Regions from separate parts of the Micromonospora sp. WMMC264 genome, predicted to be linked through region 3. Evidence: riboswitches for the same ligand, from Rfam matches in the RefSeq annotation. Region 3 holds a riboswitch; each other region holds the start of a gene.
What was found. A riboswitch is a leader RNA that binds a small molecule or an ion and turns the genes downstream of it on or off. The one in region 3 is predicted to bind cobalamin.
Positions count from the first base shown of each region.

Region 1 (6,460 bases), 410 kb from region 3:
CTGCTGACCGACAAGACCGGCACCCTCACCGCCGGCACGGTCACCCTCACCGGCTGCCTCTCGGTCGAGGGTGAGCCGGACGCCGAGGTGGCCCGGCTCGCGAGGCTCAACGCCGGCCTCCAGCGTGGATTTCCCAACCCTGTCGACACGGCGATCATGAGGGGGCAACCACCCGCCGACCCGGGCACCCGCATCGCCGAGGCGCCCTACGACTTCACCCGCCAGCGCCTGTCCCTGCTGGTGCGCGACGGAGACGAGCCGATCCTGGTCACCAAGGGTGCGCTACGCGCGGTGCTCGACGTCTGCGCCACCGCACGCACCGCCGCGGGCACGGTACCGCTGGACGAGGTACGCGAGCGGGTCCTGCGACGGTTCGCCGCGCTCAGCGACCAGGGCGACCGGGTGCTGGGCCTCGCCGTGCGAGCCATGCCCGGCGCCACCGCCGTCGCCGTCGCCGACGAACGGGAGATGACGCTGGTCGGGCTGCTCGCCTTCCAGGACCCACCCCGCGCAGACGCCGCCGCCGCCATCCGCCGGCTCGCTGACATGGGCGTCACGGTCCGACTGGTCACCGGCGACAACCGGCACGCCGCCCGGCACGTCGCCGCCAGCGTCGACCTAGCCGGCGAACCGCTCGTCGGCGCCGACCTCGCCGCCTGCCCCGACGACCAGTTGCCGGAGCGGATCGCCGACGTCACCGTGTTCGCCGAGGTGGACCCGCTGCAGAAGGAACGCATCCTGACCGCGCTGCGCCAACGCGGCGACGTCGTCGGGTTTCTCGGCGACGGCATCAACGATGCTCCCGCGCTGCACGCCGCCGACGTCGGCATCTCCGTCGACACCGCTGTCGACGTCGCCAAACAGGCCGCGGCGATCGTGCTGCTCGACAAGAACCTCGACGTGATCGCCGACGGCATCCGCCTCGGCCGCCGCACGTTCACCAACACCTTGAAGTACATCCGGGTCAACACCAGCGCGTCCTTCGGCAACGTCGTCAGCATGAGCATCGCCGCGCTCCTGCTGCCCTTCCTGCCGCTGCTGCCCCGTCAGGTCCTGCTGCTCAACTTCCTCTCCGACATCCCCTACACCACCCTGTCCACCGACTACGCCGATGCCGAGCAGATCCAGCATCCGCGTACCGTCGACGTCCGGACCATCCGCAGGTTCATGCTGGTGTACGGCTCGATCAGCATCGCCGTGGACCTCCTCGTACTCGGCGCCCTGCGCTGGTGGTGGCACGTGTCGACCGACGTCTTCCGCGCCGCCTGGTTCGTCCAGTTCACCGCCACCGAGATCATCGCGCTGCTGGTGCTGCGCTCCAATCGGAGTTTTCTGCGCAGCCGCCCCTCCGCCGCGCTCGCCGGCACCGGACTGTTGCTCATCACGGTCACCGTCGCGCTGCCCTTCAGCCCACTGTCCGCGCCACTCGGACTCGCCGCGCTCCCGCCGGTGGTGCTGGCGGCCCTCGCCGCGGTCACCCTGGTCAACGTCGCCGCCAACGAGACCGCCAAGCATGTCGTCCCGCCGGACCCGACCGTCGCACGGCGGGTGCCCCGCCCGTGACGGTCTCGCGTCCATCGGTGATCGCCTATTGACAAACAATATTAACAATTAGACCCTGCTGAGAGAGCGCTCTCCCGTCCCTGTCTCCAGCGAGGTGTCGCCATGCGTCTTCGAAGAAAGCTGCTCGCCGCCGCGTCCGCACTGCTCGCCGGGCTCGCGGGCACCGTCGTCGCCACGCCCGCCCACGCGGTCGGACCCGCGTTGCTACCCGTCACCGTCACCAACACCACCGGTCGCACCGACCCGGTCTACCTCTACGTCATCGGCGTCCAGCTGTCCTCCGGCCGGCTCGGCTACGTCACCGCCGGCGGCGCCTTCGTGCCGTGGAGCGGCGGGCAGATCCCGCCGTCGCCCGCGCCGGACGTCTCCATACCGGGCCCCGGCAACGGCGGCAGCACCACGATCCAGTTCCCCCGGGGCTTCTCCGGCCGGGCCTACTTCGCCCTCGGGCAGAAGCTGAAGTTCTTCCTCACCCCGGACGGACTGGTGCAGCCCGCGCCCTGGGCGGCCGGTGACGCGAACCGCGACATCCTCTTCGACTGGAGCGAGTTCACCTACAACGACTCCGGGCTGTGGCTCAACAGCTCCCAGGTCGACATGTTCGCGATCCCGCACGCGGTCACGGTGACCGGCGCCAACGGCGTCACCAAGCGCACCGGCGACGTGGTGGCCAACGGACGCAACGCGGTCATCGACGGCATCCGGGCGCAGCCGGGCTGGGCCAACACCGTCCACACCCGCTCCGACGGGACCGTGCTGCGCGTCCTGGCTCCGGGGAAGGCGGCCGGGGCCGGCCTGCTGAGCACCACCTATCTGGACTCCTACATCGCCTCCGCGTGGAACGCGTACACCACGAAGACGCTGACCGTGGCGCCCTTCGCCGACCAGCCGGCCATCCGGTACTACGGCCGCACCTCGGGCAACACCATGACCTTCACAAACGGCAGCGGCCAGGTGGTCGCCTCCTTCAACCGGCCCTCCTCGGCCAGCGTCTGGGGATGCGACGGCGACCTGCCCGCGCCGAACGACCAGGTGGTCGGCCCGATCTCGCGTACGCTCTGCGCGGCCCTCAACCGAGGCACGCTCGGCACCATCGACACCCAGCCCAGCACGAACGCCGCCGACTTCTACCGCAGCAACCCCACCAACCAGTACGCCCGCCTGATCCACGCCAACATGACCGACGGCCGGGCGTACGCGTTCGCCTTCGACGACGTCGGCGGATTCGAGTCACTGGTGCACGACGGCGACCCCCGTTCGGCCGGACTGATCCTCAGCCCGTTCACCGGAGGTGGGGGCGGCAACCCGACCACCGGGGTGCCCGTGGTCAGCAACTGGAACAACAAGTGCATCGACGTGCCGAGCTCCAACTTCGTCGACCGCGCGCCGCTGCAGATGTGGAACTGCAACAACACCAACGCGCAGAAGTGGACGTTCAGCGGCACGGCGCTGAAGAGCCAGAACAACAAGTGCATGGACGTCGACGCCGGGTCCACCGCCAACGGGGCGGTGGTGCAGCTCTACACCTGCAACGGCACCGGCGCCCAGCAGTTCACCCTGAACTCGGCCGGGGACCTGGTCAACCTTCAGGCCGACAAGTGCGTCGACATCAAGGACCGGAACGGCAACGACGGCGCGAGGCTCCAGCTCTGGGACTGCACGGGCACGGCCGGCCAGAAGTGGCGCAAGGGCTGACCGGCCCTGCGACGGGGGGCGGGGGCCGACCGCGAGTCGCTCCCGCCACCCGCCGCGACGGCTCGCCGTCCCGCAGGACGGACGCGCCGACCACGTCGGCTCACCGCCCCATACGATGGACAACGGTGCTGGTTCGCCGTGCCCGTGAAGGGTGTGGCGTCGTAAGAGGGAACCCGGTGTGAGTCCGGGACTGCCCCGCAGCGGTGAGTGGGAACGACAGCCGTCATCGAAGCACTGGACCGTGAGGTCTGGGAAGCGACGGCCAGTAGGTGACCGGGTGGATCCGGTCGCGCCCGCGAGTCCGAAGACCTGCCCGCACCGCGCGCACCGTCCGGTGTGCGCCGCCGACGGTCGCTCGGGACGGCCGGTGCGGAAGCCGGTACGCCGTCTGTACCCCTTCCCTCCCCGCCTCGATCGGCCTCGTGTGCTTCGAGGGAAGGGATCTCCATGAGTACCGCATTCGGTCAGAGCACCGTGCTGGGCTATCCACGTATCGGGGGCAACCGGCAACTCAAGAGGGCCGTCGAGGCCTACTGGGCGGGCCGGATCGACGCCGAGGAGTTGGCGGCGACCTCTGCCGCGCTACGGGCGAAGGTGTGGCGGACGCTGCGCGACGCGCGCCTGGACGCGATCCCGTCCAACACGTTCTCCTACTACGACCACGTGCTGGACACGGCCGTCGCCGTCGGCGCGATTCCGCGCCGGTTCGCCCGTCTCGGCCTCGGCGACCTCGGCACCTATTTCGCCATGGCCCGGGGCGTCGATGCCGAGCCGGCGCTCGAACTGACGAAGTGGTTCGACACCAACTACCACTATCTGGTTCCCGAGATCGGCTCCGACACCACCTTCGCGCCGAATCCCGACAAGGCGCTGCGCGAGTACCGCGAGGCCCGCGAGCTGGGAATCGACAGCCGGCCGGTGCTGGTCGGGCCGGCGACATTCCTGCTGCTGGCCAAGCCCACCGAGGCCCGCGGCGAACCGTTCGACCGGCTGACCGACCTGGTCGACGTGTACGCCGGCATCCTGCGATCCCTTGCCGCGGCGGGCGTGCGATGGGTGCAGCTGGACGAACCCGCCTACGTCGCCGACCGGAGCGCCGCCGAGATCGACGCGCTGCGGGAGGCGTACACCCGGCTCGGCGCGGTGGAACAGCGGCCGGCGATCTTCGTCGCCACCTATTTCGGCGAGCTCGGTGACGCGCTGCCCGCCCTGCTCGACACGCCGGTCGAAGCGGTCGGCGTGGATCTGGTGGCCGGGCCCGGCAACCTGCGGCGGCTGGCCGGTGCGGGACCACTGCGCGGCAAGACGATCGTGGCCGGCCTCGTCGACGGCCGCAACGTCTGGCGTACCGACCTGCGGGCCGCCGTGGCGGCCGGTGCCGCCGTCACCGCCCTCGCCGACCACGTCGCCGTGTCCACCTCGTGCTCGCTGCTGCACGTGCCGGAGGACCTGTCCGCCGAGACCGCTCTCGACCCGGCGCTGCGTCAGCGGCTCGCCTTCGCCCGGCAGAAGGTCGATGAGGTCGTCCGGCTCGGCCGCGCGCTGCGCAACGGCACCACGTCCCTGCCCGAGCCGCTGCCGCCCACCCCTGCCGCCTGGCGCGACGACACCGTACGCGGTCGGCTCGCCGCGCTGCGCGCCACGGATCGGCAGCGCGGCGCGGACCCGGAGCGTGCGGCGGCACAGCAGGCCCGGCTGAACCTGCCGCCCCTCCCGACCACGACCATCGGATCGTTCCCGCAGACCGACGAGCTGCGCCGCGCGCGTGCCGAGCACCGGGCCGGGCGTCTCGACGACGCCGCCTACACGCAGCGGATGCGCGCCGAGGTCGAGCACGTCGTCCGGCTCCAGGAGCGGCTGGGCCTGGACGTGCTCGTGCACGGCGAGCCGGAACGAAACGACATGGTCCAGTACTTCGGCGAGCAGCTGGACGGGTTCGCCGCCACCGAACACGGCTGGGTCCAGTCCTACGGCTCCCGATGCGTGCGTCCGCCCGTCATCTACGGCGACGTGGCACGCAGGGCGCCGATGACCGTCAACTGGTCCACCTACGCGCAGTCGCTGACCGACCGGCCGGTCAAGGGCATGCTCACCGGCCCGGTCACGATCCTGGCCTGGTCGTTCGTCCGCAGCGACCAGCCACTGGCAGACACCGCGGACCAGGTCGCGCTCGCCCTGCGCGACGAGTGCCGTGATCTCGAGGCAGCCGGTATCCGGGTCATCCAGGTCGACGAGCCGGCGCTGCGTGAGACGCTGCCACTGCGCAGGGCGGACCAGAAGGCGTACCTGGACTGGGCAGTCGGGGCGTTCCGCCTGGCCACCTGCGGAGTCGCCGACGACACCCAGATCCACACCCACCTGTGCTACTCGGAGTTCGGGGAGGTGATCACGGCCATCGACGCCCTCGACGCCGACGTCACGAGCATCGAGGCATCCCGCTCCCGGATGGAGGTCCTCGACGACCTCGCCGCGATCGGATACCGCCGGGGTGTGGGGCCCGGCGTCTGGGACATCCACTCACCCCGGGTGCCGTCCCACGACGAGGTCGTCGGCGCGCTGCGCCGGGCCGTGGCCGCGGTGCCGGCCGAGCGGCTGTGGGTGAACCCCGACTGCGGCCTCAAGACGCGCGGCTATCCCGAGGTCGAGGCGTCCCTCCAGCACCTGGTCGCCGCCGCGGCCGAGCTGCGCGGACGCTGAGCCGCCGGCCGGGCGGAACGCCGCGCCGTTCCGCCCGGCCCGGGCCCGGTTCAGCCCTTGACAGGCCGTGCCCCGAGCGCCGAGGCTGCATGAAGTGATGTATGTCGATGTTACGGGGGCATGATGCGACGCAGGATCTTCGCGCTGGCTACAGCAGCCGCGGTCGTCGTCGGCGGGGCCATGACGATGGCGCTGCGGCCGGCCTACGCCGCGACGGCGTGCACGGTGGACTACACCATCACCCGGGAGTGGTCCAGCGGCTTCTGGGCCGAGCTCACCGTCACCAACCTGGGCGCTCCCGTCACCGACTGGTGGCTGCGGTTCCGGCAGGCGAACGGTCAGACGATCACCATGGGCCTCGACCGGCTGCCGGACGGATACACGCTGGGCAGCGGCGAGATGTATCCGATGACCATGCTCCGTCCGCCGGCGGGATCCACGCTGCCGACCGGCGCCTCGGTGACGGTGCGGTTCGGCGGCAACTACCAGGGTGCCGACCCCGAGC
Region 1 is NZ_CP114907.1:1,523,503-1,529,962, forward strand. It holds gene mgtA (magnesium-translocating P-type ATPase) at 1-1,563, shown strand, start outside; gene O7542_RS06320 (beta-1,3-glucanase family protein) at 1,666-3,258, shown strand; cobalamin riboswitch at 3,371-3,590, shown strand; gene metE (5-methyltetrahydropteroyltriglutamate--homocysteine S-methyltransferase) at 3,706-5,955, shown strand; gene O7542_RS06330 (Ig-like domain-containing protein) at 6,076-6,460, shown strand, end outside.
Region 1: linked by a shared signal. The riboswitch ahead of metE (5-methyltetrahydropteroyltriglutamate--homocysteine S-methyltransferase) and the one ahead of O7542_RS07900 (ribonucleoside-diphosphate reductase subunit alpha) in region 3 are both predicted to bind cobalamin.

Region 2 (6,460 bases), 410 kb from region 3:
CGGAGTCCCGGACGCCCCCGCGTACTGCGGTCGTCCGGGCTTTCGACGACCGCCGGGCCGGAAAGGCGCTTCCGATGGTCGTCCGCCGAAGCCGGCACCGCCTGCTCGCGCTCCTCTGCGGCGTACTCGCCGCCCTCACCCTCACCACACCGGCCGTCGCCGCCCCCGATCGCGCCGCCCTCACCCGCCCGGAGGCCGCCGCCGGCTGGCTCGCCCGGCAACTCGTCGACGGCGAACGCTTCGAGGCGGTCTTCGACGGTGTCGCCTACCCCGACCAGGGGCTGACCCTCGACGCCGTGTTCGCCTTCGCCGCCGGCGGCGTCGCCGACGACCACGGCGCCGGCGCGCTGGCCTGGGTCACCCGGCCGGACATCCGCGACGGCTACCTCGGCGACGGCGTCTCCGAGGCGTACGCGGGCGCGACCGCCAAGCTCGCCCTCGCCGTGCAGGTGCGCGGCGGCGACCCGGCCGACGTCGGCGGGGTGGACCTGATCGCCCGGCTGCGTTCGCTGCAGACGCCGGCCGGCCGGTTCAGCGACCGGTCCGCGTACGGCGACTACAGCAACGCGTTCAGCCAGTCCTTCGCGCTGCTGGCGCTGGACCGTACCGCGGCCGGGGCGCCACCGGCGGCGGCCGCCTGGCTGGCCGGCACCCGATGCCCGGACGGCGGCTACCCGCTGCTGCCCGCCCAACCGGTCTGCACGTCCGACGTGGACGCCACCGCGCTCGTGACGCAGGCGCTGCGCGCCGCGGACCGTCCGGCCGACGCCGCCGCCGGGCTGCGCTGGCTGGTGTCCGTTCAGCGTGCCGACGGCGGCTTCGCCAACGCGGCCGGCACACCGAACGCCAACAGCACCGGCCTCGCCGCGCAGGCCCTGCGCGACGGTCACCGGCTGCCGGCCTGGGCGCGGTCCCGGGCGTTCCTCGCCGGACTCCAGGTCGGCTGCGCCGGGGCGCCCGCCGACCGGGGCGCTGTCGACTTCGACGGTGGCGGCTTCGACCCGGCCACCGCGCCCCGGGCCACCGCCCAGGCCGTCCTCGGTCTCACCGGGGTCGGGTACGCCCGTCTGTCCGCCGCCGGCGCCGACCCCGGCGCACCGGTGCTCGCCTGCCCGTGAACCGCCTCGCCGCTCACCCGATCACAGGAGGACCCGTGTTCCGTCACCGTCCCACCGCCCGCACCTGGATGGCCGGCCTGCTGGCCGCCGTCGTGGCCGGCGTCGCGCTGACCGCAGTCGAACCCGCGCCCCGGTCGGCGCACGCCGCCGCCTGCGTCGGCACCTCGGGAGTCACTGTGGTCGTCGACTTCGCCGCGCTCGGCGGCGGCGTACAGGTCGCCTGTGCGCCGGGCGATCCGGCCACCGGCCTGGCCGCGCTTCAGGCCGCCGGCTTCACCGTCACCGGCACCGCCCGCTGGGGCCTGGCCTTCGTCTGCCGGATCAACGGCAAGCCCACCGCCGCGACCGAGCCGTGCGTCAACACCCCGCCGGCCACCGCGTACTGGTCGTACTGGCACGCGTCCAGCGGTGGCTCCTGGTCCTACAGCACGTCGGGGGCGACCGGCTACAACCCCGCGCCGGGCAGCGTCGAGGGCTGGTCCTTCGGCGCCGGCGCCCCGCCGAGCATCGCCGCTCCCTGAACCGCGGCTGCGAACGGTGTGACCAGCGGCGCACCGGGTACCGGCAGCTGCTCTGGCGTCGTCGCGCGCCCGGGCGGTACGGTGTCGGCACCCGGTGCGCCGGGCACAACTGCATACGTCCCGTGTGGGGGGAAGCCGGTTCGAAGCCGGCGCTGACCCGCAACCGTGAGCGAGAGTCCCTTTCGCGAGCCGGAATGCCCCGCCCGGGACGAGCGGCTTCCACTGTCGAGGTCTACAGGGTGAAGTCCGGGCCGCCGAGGTCCGACCACCCCGCCCACCGCAGCACGCGGAGCGGGGTGTCCGTCTCTCGGGGTGCTTTCCGGAGGTTTCACCGACCGCTCTGCGAAAGGCACCCCTGATGCCCCTGTCCCGGCGTCTCACCACCGGTCTCGGTACAGCCACGGTGACGGCTCTCGCCGCGATCACCGGCACCCCGCCGGCCGTTGTCGCGGCACCCGCCCCGGCCCACATCACCGCCGCCCGCGACGCCGCGTCCTGGCTGGCCGGCGAGTTCACCGACGGGGCGCTGCCCGGCCCGTTCGCCCCCGAGGACTGGGGGCTGACCATCGACGGCCTGGTCGCGCTGTCCGCCACCGGCGTCGACGCACCGACCCGGCAGGCGGCGACCGCGCAGGTCGCGACACACGTACGGTCCTACAACAGCTACGACGACTGGGGCATCGAGGGCTTCACCGACGGCGGGGCCACCGCCAAACTGCTCTACGCCGCGGCCGCCGCCGACGCGGACCCCACCGACTTCGGCGGCTACGACCTGCGGGCGGAAACCCTGTCGCTGATCGCCACGGCCGACGCCGGGCACCAGCGGGGACGGATCACCAGCCGTACCACCGCCGACAGCGGCCCGGACGCCAGCAACACCTTCGACCAGTCCTTCGCCGTGCTCGGCCTGGCCCGCAGCGGCGACCTGCCACAGGATCCGGTGGACTTCCTGATCCGGCAGCAGTGCGCGGCGGGCGGCTTCCGGCTCTACCCGGACGCCGCCGACGGGCCGTCGCCGTCCTGCGACGACCAGCCCGGCGCCACCCTCGACGTCGACTCGACCGCGATGGCCGTGCAGGCGTTGCTGGCCGCCGCCGAGGACGGCGCCACGGGCGCCGGCGACGCCGCCCGCAAGGGCGCCGACTGGCTGGTCACCCAGCAGCACGCCGACGGTTCCTTCGGCGGCTCGGGACCCACCACCGGCGCGAACTCCAACAGCACCGGCCTGGCCGGGCAGGCCCTCGCCGCCGCCGGCCGCGACGACGAGGCCGCCCGGGCGGCGACGGCCCTGGCCGCGCTGCAGCTCACCGCGGGCAACGGTGGCGCGGCCTCCGCCGACGCCGGCGCGATCGCCTACAACACCGACGGATTCACGGCTGCCGCGGCGGCCGGGATCACCGACACCGACCGGGACCAGTGGCGCCGGGCCACCGCGCAGGCCCTGCTCGGGCTGGCCCAGGTCCCGCTGGGCCGGATCGGCCTCGACCCGCCGCCCACGTCGACTCCCACCCCGACCGGCACGGCCTCGCCCACCGCGCCGTCCACGCCCTCCGCGTCTCCCACGCTCACCACTTCGCCTCCACCGACCGGCACCGCCGGCCCGACGCCGAGCGTGACCCGCCCTCCGGCGACACCCGCGCCCACGACCGCGGCGCCGGCCACCGTCGCGCCGCCGATCACGACCCCGGCCGCGTCCGGGCCGGGCGGGCTGCCGACGACCGGCGTGGCGATCGGTAGCTACCTGCTGATCGCGCTGCTGCTGATCGGTGGCGGAGTGACACTGCTCGTGCTCGGCCGACGGCGGGCGGGATGAGCCTCCGCGCCGCCCGTGGCGCGCTGGCCGTCGCCCTGGTCACCGCCTGCACCACGATCGGACCGGGCAGTCCTGCGGTGGCCGCCGGGTCGGCCGGCTACTGCCCGGACGCCTCCGGGGTCACAGTCGTGGTGGACTTCAACGAGCTCGGCGGCGGGACGGTGGTGCGGTGCGCGCCGGGCACCCAGGCCACCGGCCTCGCGGCGCTCAAGAACGCGGGCTTCCCGATCACCGGAACCCTGCGCTGGGGCGAGGGGTTCATCTGCCGGATCGACGGCAAGCCGTCGGCCGCGACGGAGAAGTGCGTCGACACCCCGCCTGCGAGCGCCTACTGGTCGTACTGGCACGCCCCGAACGGCGGCAGCTGGACGTACAGCGACAAGGGCGTGCTCAACCGCAAGCCGGCGGCCGGCAGCTTCGAGGGCTGGTCGTTCTCCCTCAACCGCAACGCCGACGACGCGCCCCGTCCCGGCGTCGCGCCGAAACGCCCCGCCCCGCCACCGCCACCGCCACCACCGCCGCCGCCGCCCACGGGCGGTGAGCCGGCGGCGCCACCACCGGCGGGAGGAACCGTCGCACCGCCGCCGGTCGCCGGTGGCCGGCCCGGCGAGCCCACCCGGCCGGGCGGCACCTCCGGCCCGCCGGTCTCCGTCGGCCCGCCGACCTCCGCCGGCACGTCACCGACGGCCGGTACGCCGACCCTGACGGCGACGCCGGGCGCCGCCACCGGCACGGCACCGCAGGGCTCCTCCGACGAGCCGGTGGTGACGGATGTCGCCGCGTCCCGTGACGACGACGGCCTGCCACTGGGCACGATCGCCGGGGTGCTTCTGCTCGCCCTGCTCGCCACCGGCGCGCTGGTCGCGGCCCGACGACGCCGTGCCGCCGACCCGGATGACTGACGTCACGGTCACCGGGTCGCGGCCGGCCGACGCCCGTCGTCTGCCGGGCCGGTGGCCGGTGTGGTGGCTGCCCCGGGGGCTGCACCCGGGCGCATGGTGGCTGTGGGCGCTCGGCCTGGCCACCGCGGCCAGCCACACCACGAATCCGCTGCCGCTGGCCCTGCTCGTCGCCGTCGCCGGTCTGGTGGTGGTGCGCCGCCGGGGCGACGCGCCGTGGGCGTTGGCGTTCCGCATGTACGTCTGGCTCGGCGCGGTGATCGTCACGATGCGGGTGGTGTTCCGGATCGTGTTCGGCGGCGGCCAGGGCGACCACATCCTGGTCCGGCTGCCGGAGATCCCGCTGCCCGCGTGGGCGGCGGGCATCCGCCTGTTCGGACCGGTCGCCGCCGAGCAGATCCTCGGTGGCTTCTACGACGGGCTGCGGCTGGCGACGATGCTGATCTGCCTCGGTGCGGCGAACGCCCTGGCCAACCCGAAGCGGCTGCTCAAGGCCGTACCCGGAGCGCTGTACGCGATCGGCACCGCCGTCGTGGTCGCGTTGTCGGTCGCCCCGCAGCTGGTGGAGAGCGTGCTACGGGTCCGCCGGGCCCGGCGGCTGCGCGGCGCGTCCGCCCGCGGGATGAGGGCGCTGCGCGGGATCGCCCTGCCGGTGCTGGCCGACGCGTTGGACCGGTCCCTGGCCCTCGCGGCCGCGATGGACTCCCGTGGTTACGGCCGCACCGCGGCGGTGCCCGCCGGGCAGCGAACCGTCACCGGGGCGCTCGTCCTCGGCGGGCTGGTCGGCGTCTGCGCCGGCACCTACGGGCTGCTCGACACCGCCGCACCCGGCTACCTGGGGCTGCCGATGCTCCTGGCCGGACTGACCGCCGCCGTGACCGGCATGCTGCTGGCCGGTCGCCGGGTCCGCCGCAGCCGGTACCGACCGGACCGCTGGCGTCCGGCCGAGCTGCTCGTGGCCGGCTGCGGGGTGGCCGCCGCGGCACTGACCATGCTCGCCGGCTCGGTGGACCCGGAACTGCTCTACCCGCCGGTCAGCCCGCTCACCTGGCCCCAGCTGACCCCGCTGATGCTTCTCGCCGTCGGCGTCGCGGCGGCACCCGCCTGGCTGGCGCCGCCACCACCGCCGACAGTATGTGCCGGACGCCCGCCGTCGGTGGACCGGCCCATCCCCGTCACGGACGTGCCGGCAGACGGAGTGCGCGCCGCGAGGGCATCGACACCGGGAGACCGCCCATGATCACTTTCGACCGGGTCACCGTCCACTATGCCGAGGGCGGCCCGCCACCGTTGCGGGATGTGACGTTTCGCGTCGAGGAAGGTGAACTCTGCTTGGTCGCGGGCCGTACCGGTGCCGGAAAGTCGACGCTGCTGCGGGCGATCAACGGTCTCGTCCCACACTTCACCGGCGGCACCCTGCACGGCGCCGTCACCGTCGACGGCAGGGACACCCGCACGCATCCGCCGCGCGATCTCGCCGACGTCGTCGGCGTGGTCGGCCAGGACCCGTTGGCCGGCTTCGTCACCGACACCGTCGAGGAGGAACTGGCGTACGGGATGGAGCAGCTCGCCCTGCCACCCGCGGTGATGCGCAAGCGGGTGGAGGAGACGCTGGACCTGCTCGGCATCGCCGACCTGCGCGACCGGCCCCTGCGGACGCTGTCCGGCGGTCAGCAACAGCGGGTCGCCATCGGCGCGGTGCTCACGGCGCACCCCCGGGTGCTGGTGCTCGACGAACCCACCTCCGCGCTGGACCCCACCGCCGCGGAGGACGTGCTCGCCACCGTCACCCGGCTGGTGCACGACCTCGGAGTGACAGTGGTGCTGGCCGAGCACCGGCTGGAGCGCGTCCTGCAGTACGCCGACCGGCTGCTGTACCTGCCCGGCGACGGCCATGTCCACGACGGGACGCCAGCGACCGGGCTGGCCCACATCGACATCGCGCCACCCCTGATCGAGCTGGGTCGCCTCGCCGGCTGGACACCGCCGCCGTTGTCGGTCCGTGACGCCCGCCGGCGGGCGTCCGACCTCCGGCACCGGCTCGCCGGCGTGGCGCCGCCGCCGGTCCCGGCGGGCGCGGACACCGGTCCCACGCTGACCGCGCGGAAG
Region 2 is NZ_CP114907.1:1,532,949-1,539,408, forward strand. It holds gene O7542_RS06340 (peptidase) at 75-1,118, shown strand; gene O7542_RS06345 (hypothetical protein) at 1,187-1,639, shown strand; cobalamin riboswitch at 1,724-1,861, shown strand; gene O7542_RS06350 (terpene cyclase/mutase family protein) at 1,998-3,452, shown strand; gene O7542_RS06355 (hypothetical protein) at 3,449-4,354, shown strand; gene O7542_RS06360 (CbiQ family ECF transporter T component) at 4,347-5,591, shown strand; gene O7542_RS06365 (ABC transporter ATP-binding protein) at 5,588-6,460, shown strand, end outside.
Region 2: linked by a shared signal. The riboswitch ahead of O7542_RS06350 (terpene cyclase/mutase family protein) and the one ahead of O7542_RS07900 (ribonucleoside-diphosphate reductase subunit alpha) in region 3 are both predicted to bind cobalamin.

Region 3 (6,460 bases):
GGCTCGCGGTCTGGGGCTTCGCGGCGAACCTGCTGGCCACGCCGATGAACGCCCAGTCGGTCGAGGTGCAGAAGCGGTACGGGCGGCCCATCCTGTCCACGTTCCACGCGGGCTTCAGCATCGGCATGCTGGTCGGCGGCCTCTGCGGCACCGGGGCCGCGGCGATCGGGATGTCGCCGTCGGTGCAGATGGCCGTCACCAGTGTCCTGCTGGGCGCGCTGCTGATCGGCACGCACCGCTGGCTGCCCGACACGCCCCGCCAGGAGACCAAGGACGGCGAGGCGCGGCGCCGGCTGCGTGACCGGTTCACCCCGCAACTGCTGCTGCTCGCGGTGATCGCCTTCCTCGCCTCGTTCATCGAGATGGCCGGCGCCCAGTGGAGCGCGCTGTACGCGACCGAGGTGGCCGGCGCCACGGCGGTGCTCGCCGCGGCCACGTACACCTGTCTCTCGCTGGCCGCGACCGTCGCCCGGCTGTTCGGCGACCGGCTGGCCGGCCGGGTCGGGCGGATCCGCTTCGTCCGGCTGTCCGCGCTGGTCGCGACAGCCGGCGTGGCGCTGCCGGTGGCGTACCCCCATCCGGCGGCGGTGATGGCCGGGTTCGGACTGCTCGGGTTCGGCCTGGCGTGCGTGACCCCGACGGTGCTCGGCTTCGCCGGTGAGCAGCCGGGCCTCACGTCCGGCGAGGGCGTCTCCGTGGTGGCGATGGGCCAGTGGCCGGGCGCGCTGCTCGCGGCGCCGGTGATCGGCCTGCTCGCCGGCGCGCTGGACCTGCGTACCGCGTTCGTGGTGGTGGCCGTGCTGGCGCTCGCCGTGGTGGCGTTGATCGGGCGGGTGCGGGCGGCGGCGCTGCCCGGCGAGAGCCCGGCCCCGCCCCGGCCGTGACGGCCGGGGCGGGGGCGGCGGTCAGAAGTCGTCGTCGAACGTGACGCTGCCGGTCACGCCGACCTGGTACGCCGACACCCGCCGCTCGAAGAAGTTGGACAGCTCCTGCACGTCCTGCAACTCCATGAACGCGAACGGGTTGGCGCTGCCGTACATCGGGGCGATGCCGAGCACCGCCAGGCGCCGGTCGGCCACGTGCTGGAGGTACTCGCGCATGTCGGCCAGCGACATCCCCGGCACGCCCTGGCCCAGCAGGTCCGCGGCGAAGCTCACCTCGCACTCCACCGCCTCGGCCAGCATCTCCTTCACCTGCTTCTCCATCTCGGCGTCGAACAGGTCCGGTTCCTCGGCGCGTACGGTCTCCACCACGTCGAACGCGAACGCCATGTGCATCGACTCGTCCCGGAACACCCAGTTGGTGCCGGAGGCCAGCCCGTTGAGCAGGCCCCGGGACCGCAGGAAGTAGACGTAGGCGAACGCGCCGTAGAAGAACAGGCCCTCGATGCACGCGGCGAAGCAGATCAGGTTGAGCAGGAACGCCCGCCGGTCGTCGCGGGTCCGCAGCTCCCGCAGCTCGAAGATCGAGTCGATCCACCGGAAGCAGAACTCGGCCTTGCGGGCGATCGACGGGATGTTCTCCACCGCGGCGAACGCGGCGAACCGTTCCTTCTCGTCCGGCACGTACGTGTCGAGCAGGTTCAGGTAGAACTGGACGTGCACCGCCTCCTCGAACAGCTGCCGGGACAGGTAGAGCCGGCCCTCGGGCGAGTTGACGTGCTGGTAGAGGTTGAGCACCAGGTTGTTGGCGACGATCGTGTCGCCGGTGGCGAAGAACGCCACCAGCCGCGACACCAGGTGCCGTTCGGCGGGGGACAGCTTCGCCAGGTCGGCGAGGTCCGAGTGCAGGTCCACCTCCTCGACCGTCCAGGTGTTCCTGATCGCGTCCTTGAACCGGTCGAAGAAGCGCGGGTAGCGCATCGGCCGCAGGGTCAGGTCCATGCCGGGGTCGAGCAGCATGTGCCGGGTCGGTGCGGTGGTGGTCACTGGCATGCCTCGCAGCTCTCGGGGTTCTCCAGGGAACAGGCCAGCGCCTCGTCGTCGCTCACGGCGGAGACCACGCCGGGCACCGGGGCGGGCACCGGGGCGGGCACCGGGGCGACGGTGGCCTGCTGGATGCGGGTGGCGGGACGGGAACGCAGGTAGTAGGTGGTCTTCAGCCCGGCCTTCCAGGCGTACAGGTACATCGAGGACAGCTTGCCGATGGTCGGCGCGCTCAGGAACAGGTTGAGCGACTGGGACTGGTCGACGAACGGCGCCCGCGCGGCGGCCAGGTCGATCAGCGCCCGCTGCGGCAGCTCCCAGGCGGTGCGGAACAGCTCCCGCACCGGCGCGGGCAGCTCGGTGATGTCCTGCACCGAGCCCTCGGCCCGCTTGATCCGGTCGCGGACCTGCGGCGTCCACAGTCCGCGGGCCTTCAGCTCCCGCACCAGGTACGTGTTGACCTGGAGGAACTCCCCGGACATCGTCTCGCGCTTGAACAGGTTGGACACCTGCGGTTCGACGCACTCGTAGCAGCCGGCGATGGAGGCGATGGTGGCGGTCGGTGCGATCGCCACCAGCAGCGAGTTGCGCAGCCCGCCTGCGGCGATCCGCTCACGCAGCGCCGCCCACCGTCCGGCCTGCGCCGGCTCCGCGCCCCACAGGTCCGGGTGCAGGTCACCCTTCGCGGCCCGGGTCTGCGGGTACGCCGGATGCGGCCCGAACCGCTCGGCCAGCCCGGCGGAGGTCTCCAGCGCGGTCAGCAGGATCTCCTCCTGCACGCGGGTGGACAGCTCCTTCGCCTCGGGGGAGTCGAACGGCAGGCGCAGCGTGAAGAACGCGTCCTGCAACCCCATCAGGCCGAGCCCGACCGGCCGCCAGCGCGGGTTCGACGCCGCCGCCTGCTCGGCCGGGTAGTAGTTGATGTCGATCACCCGGTCGAGGAACACCACAGCGGTGCGGACCGTGGCGCGCAGCCGCTCCCAGTCCACCCCGTCGGCGGTGACGTGGGCGCCGAGGTTCACCGAGCCGAGGTTGCACACCGCCGTCTCGGCGTCGTCGTTCACCTCCAGGATCTCGGTGCACAGGTTGGACAGGTGGATCACGTTGCCCGGCTCACCGGTCTGGTTGGACAGCCGGTTCGCGGCGTCCTTGAACGTCATCCAGCCGTTGCCGGTCTGCGCGAGCGTGCGCATCATCCGCCCGTACAGGTCCCGGGCCCGTACCGTGCGGACCGCGTTCTTCTCCGCCGCCCGGTACGCGGCGTCGAACGCCTCCCCGTACAGGTCGGGCAGCTCCGGGGCGTCCGACGGATCGACGAGCGACCACTCGCCGTCGGCCTCGACCCGGCGCATGAACTCGTCCGGGATCCAGTTGGCCAGGTTGAGGTTGTGCGTACGCCGGGACTCCTCGCCGGTGTTGTCCCGCAGCTCCAGGAACTCCTCCACGTCCGGGTGCCACGGCTCCAGGTAGACGCAGGCCGCGCCCTTGCGCCGGCCACCCTGGTTGACCGCGGCCACCCCGGCGTCGAGCGTCTTGAGGAACGGCACGATGCCGTTGGACCGGCCGTTCGTGCCCCGGATCAGCGCGCCCCGGCCGCGCACCCGCGACCAGGCGATGCCGATGCCGCCGGAGAACTTCGACAGCTTCGCCACCTGGTGGTAGCGCTCGTAGATCGAGTCCAGCTCGTCGCGCGGCGAGTCGACCAGGAAGCACGACGACATCTGGGTGTGCCGGGTGCCGGAGTTGAACAGCGTGGGGGAGCTGGGCAGATAGGCCAGGCTGGACATCAGCCGGTAGAAGCCGACCGCCTCGCCCGGGGTGCGGGACAGCCCGCAGGCCACCCGTAGCAGCCAGTACTGCGGCGTCTCCACCACCAGCCGCGACTGCGGGTGCCGCAGCAGGTAGCGGTCGGCCACGGTACGCAGTCCGAAGTACTCGAACCGCCTGTCGCCGTCCGGGTCCACGGCGTCGTCGAGCTTGCGGGCGTGCCGGGCGACGAATGCGGCCGTCTCGTCGCCGATCAGCCCCAGCCCGTGCGCGTACGCGATCGACTGGCTGAAGCTCGCCACGCCCTGACCGCGGACCTCCTTGTCCACGTACGCGGCCAGCAGCCTTGCCGCCAGCTTCGAGTACTGCGGCTCCTCGCCGATCAGCTCCGCCGCGGTCTGGATCGACAGCCGGTCCAGCTCGGCGGTGGTCGCCCCGTCGTAGAGCCCGCTGATCGTCTTGGTGGCCACCCGCAGCGGGTCCACCTCGTCCAGGTCGGCGACCCAGCGTTCGACCGCCCGGACGATCTTGCCGACGTCCACCGGCTCGGTGTCGCCGTCCCGTTTGCGTACCCGCATCGCCGGCCGGCGGGCCTCGGACCCGCCGCCGGTGGCCGGCGGGCTTTCCTGCACGACAGTCATGACCTCTCCTCGCTGTCACCGTCTGGAGACGGCGGGAGACGCCAACGGGCACGGCGCGGCCGGCCCGGCTGCTGGCGTCGGTCGTCCCGCGCGACCTCCGGCCGCCGTACGCGGAGGCGCACGGCGCGCTGGCAGGTCTTCGGACTCGCGGGCCCGACCGGGGTCGCCGGTCGCCTACCGGCCGTCGCTTCCCAGGCCGGTGGCCCAGTGCTGTTGACGGCTGTCGTTCCCACTCACCGCTGCGGGGCAGTCCCGGATTTCCACCGGGTTCCCTCTTGCCTCGGCCCCGCCCCGGAGGGCTCGGCCGAACCAGCTGCGGCACCACCATATATGGCGGTGGGGGCGGTTGGGCAACACCAGATGTCGTGTCGGGCGTGTCGCATGGATCTCACTGTCCACAGTGCCTACCCCCGATGCCGGCGCTCGCCGCCGGGCGCGATACTCGGCGTATGGGGAATACCGGACGCCGCTGGGCGTGGGTGGCGGTCCTGCTCGTCGGCGTCGGGCTTCACCTGCTGGTGCTGGAGACACTGTCCGGCACCGGCACCGTCACGTTCGTACCGGCGCTGATCGTGCTCGGCGCGTGCGTCGCGCCCGCCACGTTCCTGGCCTTCGCCCAGGGGCGGCCGGCCCGCCGCCCGGTCCCCGGCTCCGTCGTCGGCGTCGCCGCGCTTCTCGGCGGCGTGGTCGGCGTGGTCGCCGCCGGCTGGCTGGAGTACGGCACGCTGCACCGCCTCGGCGTCCTGCCGATGGCGCTCGTCGGCCTGGCCGAGGAGACCGCGAAGCTGATCGTGCCGGCCGGCATCCTGCTGCTGTGGCGGCGGCACCGGTCACCGGCGCAGGGCCTGGTGATCGGCGTGGCCTCCGGCGCCGGGTTCGCCGCGCTGGAGACCATGGGGTACGCGTTCGCCGCGTTCGTCGGGTCGGAGGGCAACCTCGGCGCCGTCGAGCGGACGCTGCTGGTTCGCGGTCTCACCGCGCCCGCCGCGCACCTGGCCTGGACCGGGCTGACCGCCGCCGCGTTGTTCACGTTCGCCGCCGCGCCCGGCGGCCGGAGACTGGCGGCGTTCCTGCTCACCTTCGCCGCCGCCGTCACGCTGCACACCTGCTGGGACACGTTCGGCACGCAGCCCGCGTACGTGTTCATCGGCGGTGTGTCGCTGGGCTGGGTGCTGCTGCGCCTGCACCTGGACCGCGAGCGGCCCGCCGCCCCGCCCCGGGCGCCGGAGCGTGATCCTCACCAGCTCGCCGAGGTGGCGGGGTCGGAGCCCTCCTGATGCCGCCATCTCGGCGAGCTGGAGTCGAGCAAGCGTCAGCCGGCGGCCAGCCGGACACCGAGCGCGACGAAGGCGACAGCGCAGAGCCGGTCGACCCGCCGCGACCAGCGGCTGTCGCCCCAGCGGCGGGCGAACCGCCCGGCGCCCACGCCGAGAGCCAGGTCCACGGTGAGCTGCACCGCGACGAACAGCGCGCCGAGCAGCACCAGCTGTGCCGCCACCGGGCCCGCGTCGGGCCGGACGAACTGCGGCAGGAACGCCACGCTGAACAGGATCATCTTCGGGTTGAGCAGGTTCGTGAGCAGCCCGCGCCGGAACGCCCGCCCGGCGCCGCCGCCGTCCGCCCCGTCCGCCGCGACGCCGGGCCGGCCCGTGCCGCGCAGCGCCCGCAGGCCCAGCACGATCAGGTACGCCGCACCGGCCCACCGGATCGCGGTGAACAGCACCGGGGACGCGGCGATCACGGTGGCGAGTCCGGCCACCACGGCGGCGACGTGCACCGCCTCCCCGGCCGCGACCCCGAGCGCCGCCACCGCCCCGGCCCGCGCGCCGTACCGGGTGGCGTTGGCGAGCACGAACATCATGTCCGGCCCGGAGGTGAGCATGAGCACCACGATCGCGGCCAGGTATCCCGCGAGCGTGGCCGCCGACAGTCCGAGCACGCCTCAGCCCTCCTCGGCGCCGTCGAGCAGCGCCCGGCGCAGCGCCAGCCGGTGTTCGCGCCGGATCTGCGCCTCCCGGTAGCGCCGCCGGTCACCGTCGGTGCCGGGCAGCAGCGGCGGCACCGGCCGGGGCTGGCCCTCGTCGTCCACGGCCACCATCACCAGGTGCGCGGTCGCCACGTCCACCG
Region 3 is NZ_CP114907.1:1,938,175-1,944,634, forward strand. It holds gene O7542_RS07890 (MFS transporter) at 1-884, shown strand, start outside; gene O7542_RS07895 (ribonucleotide-diphosphate reductase subunit beta) at 906-1,934, opposite strand; gene O7542_RS07900 (ribonucleoside-diphosphate reductase subunit alpha) at 1,925-4,270, opposite strand; cobalamin riboswitch at 4,446-4,662, opposite strand; gene O7542_RS07905 (PrsW family glutamic-type intramembrane protease) at 4,783-5,610, shown strand; gene O7542_RS07910 (LysE family translocator) at 5,646-6,272, opposite strand; gene O7542_RS07915 (acyl-CoA thioesterase) at 6,276-6,460, opposite strand, start outside.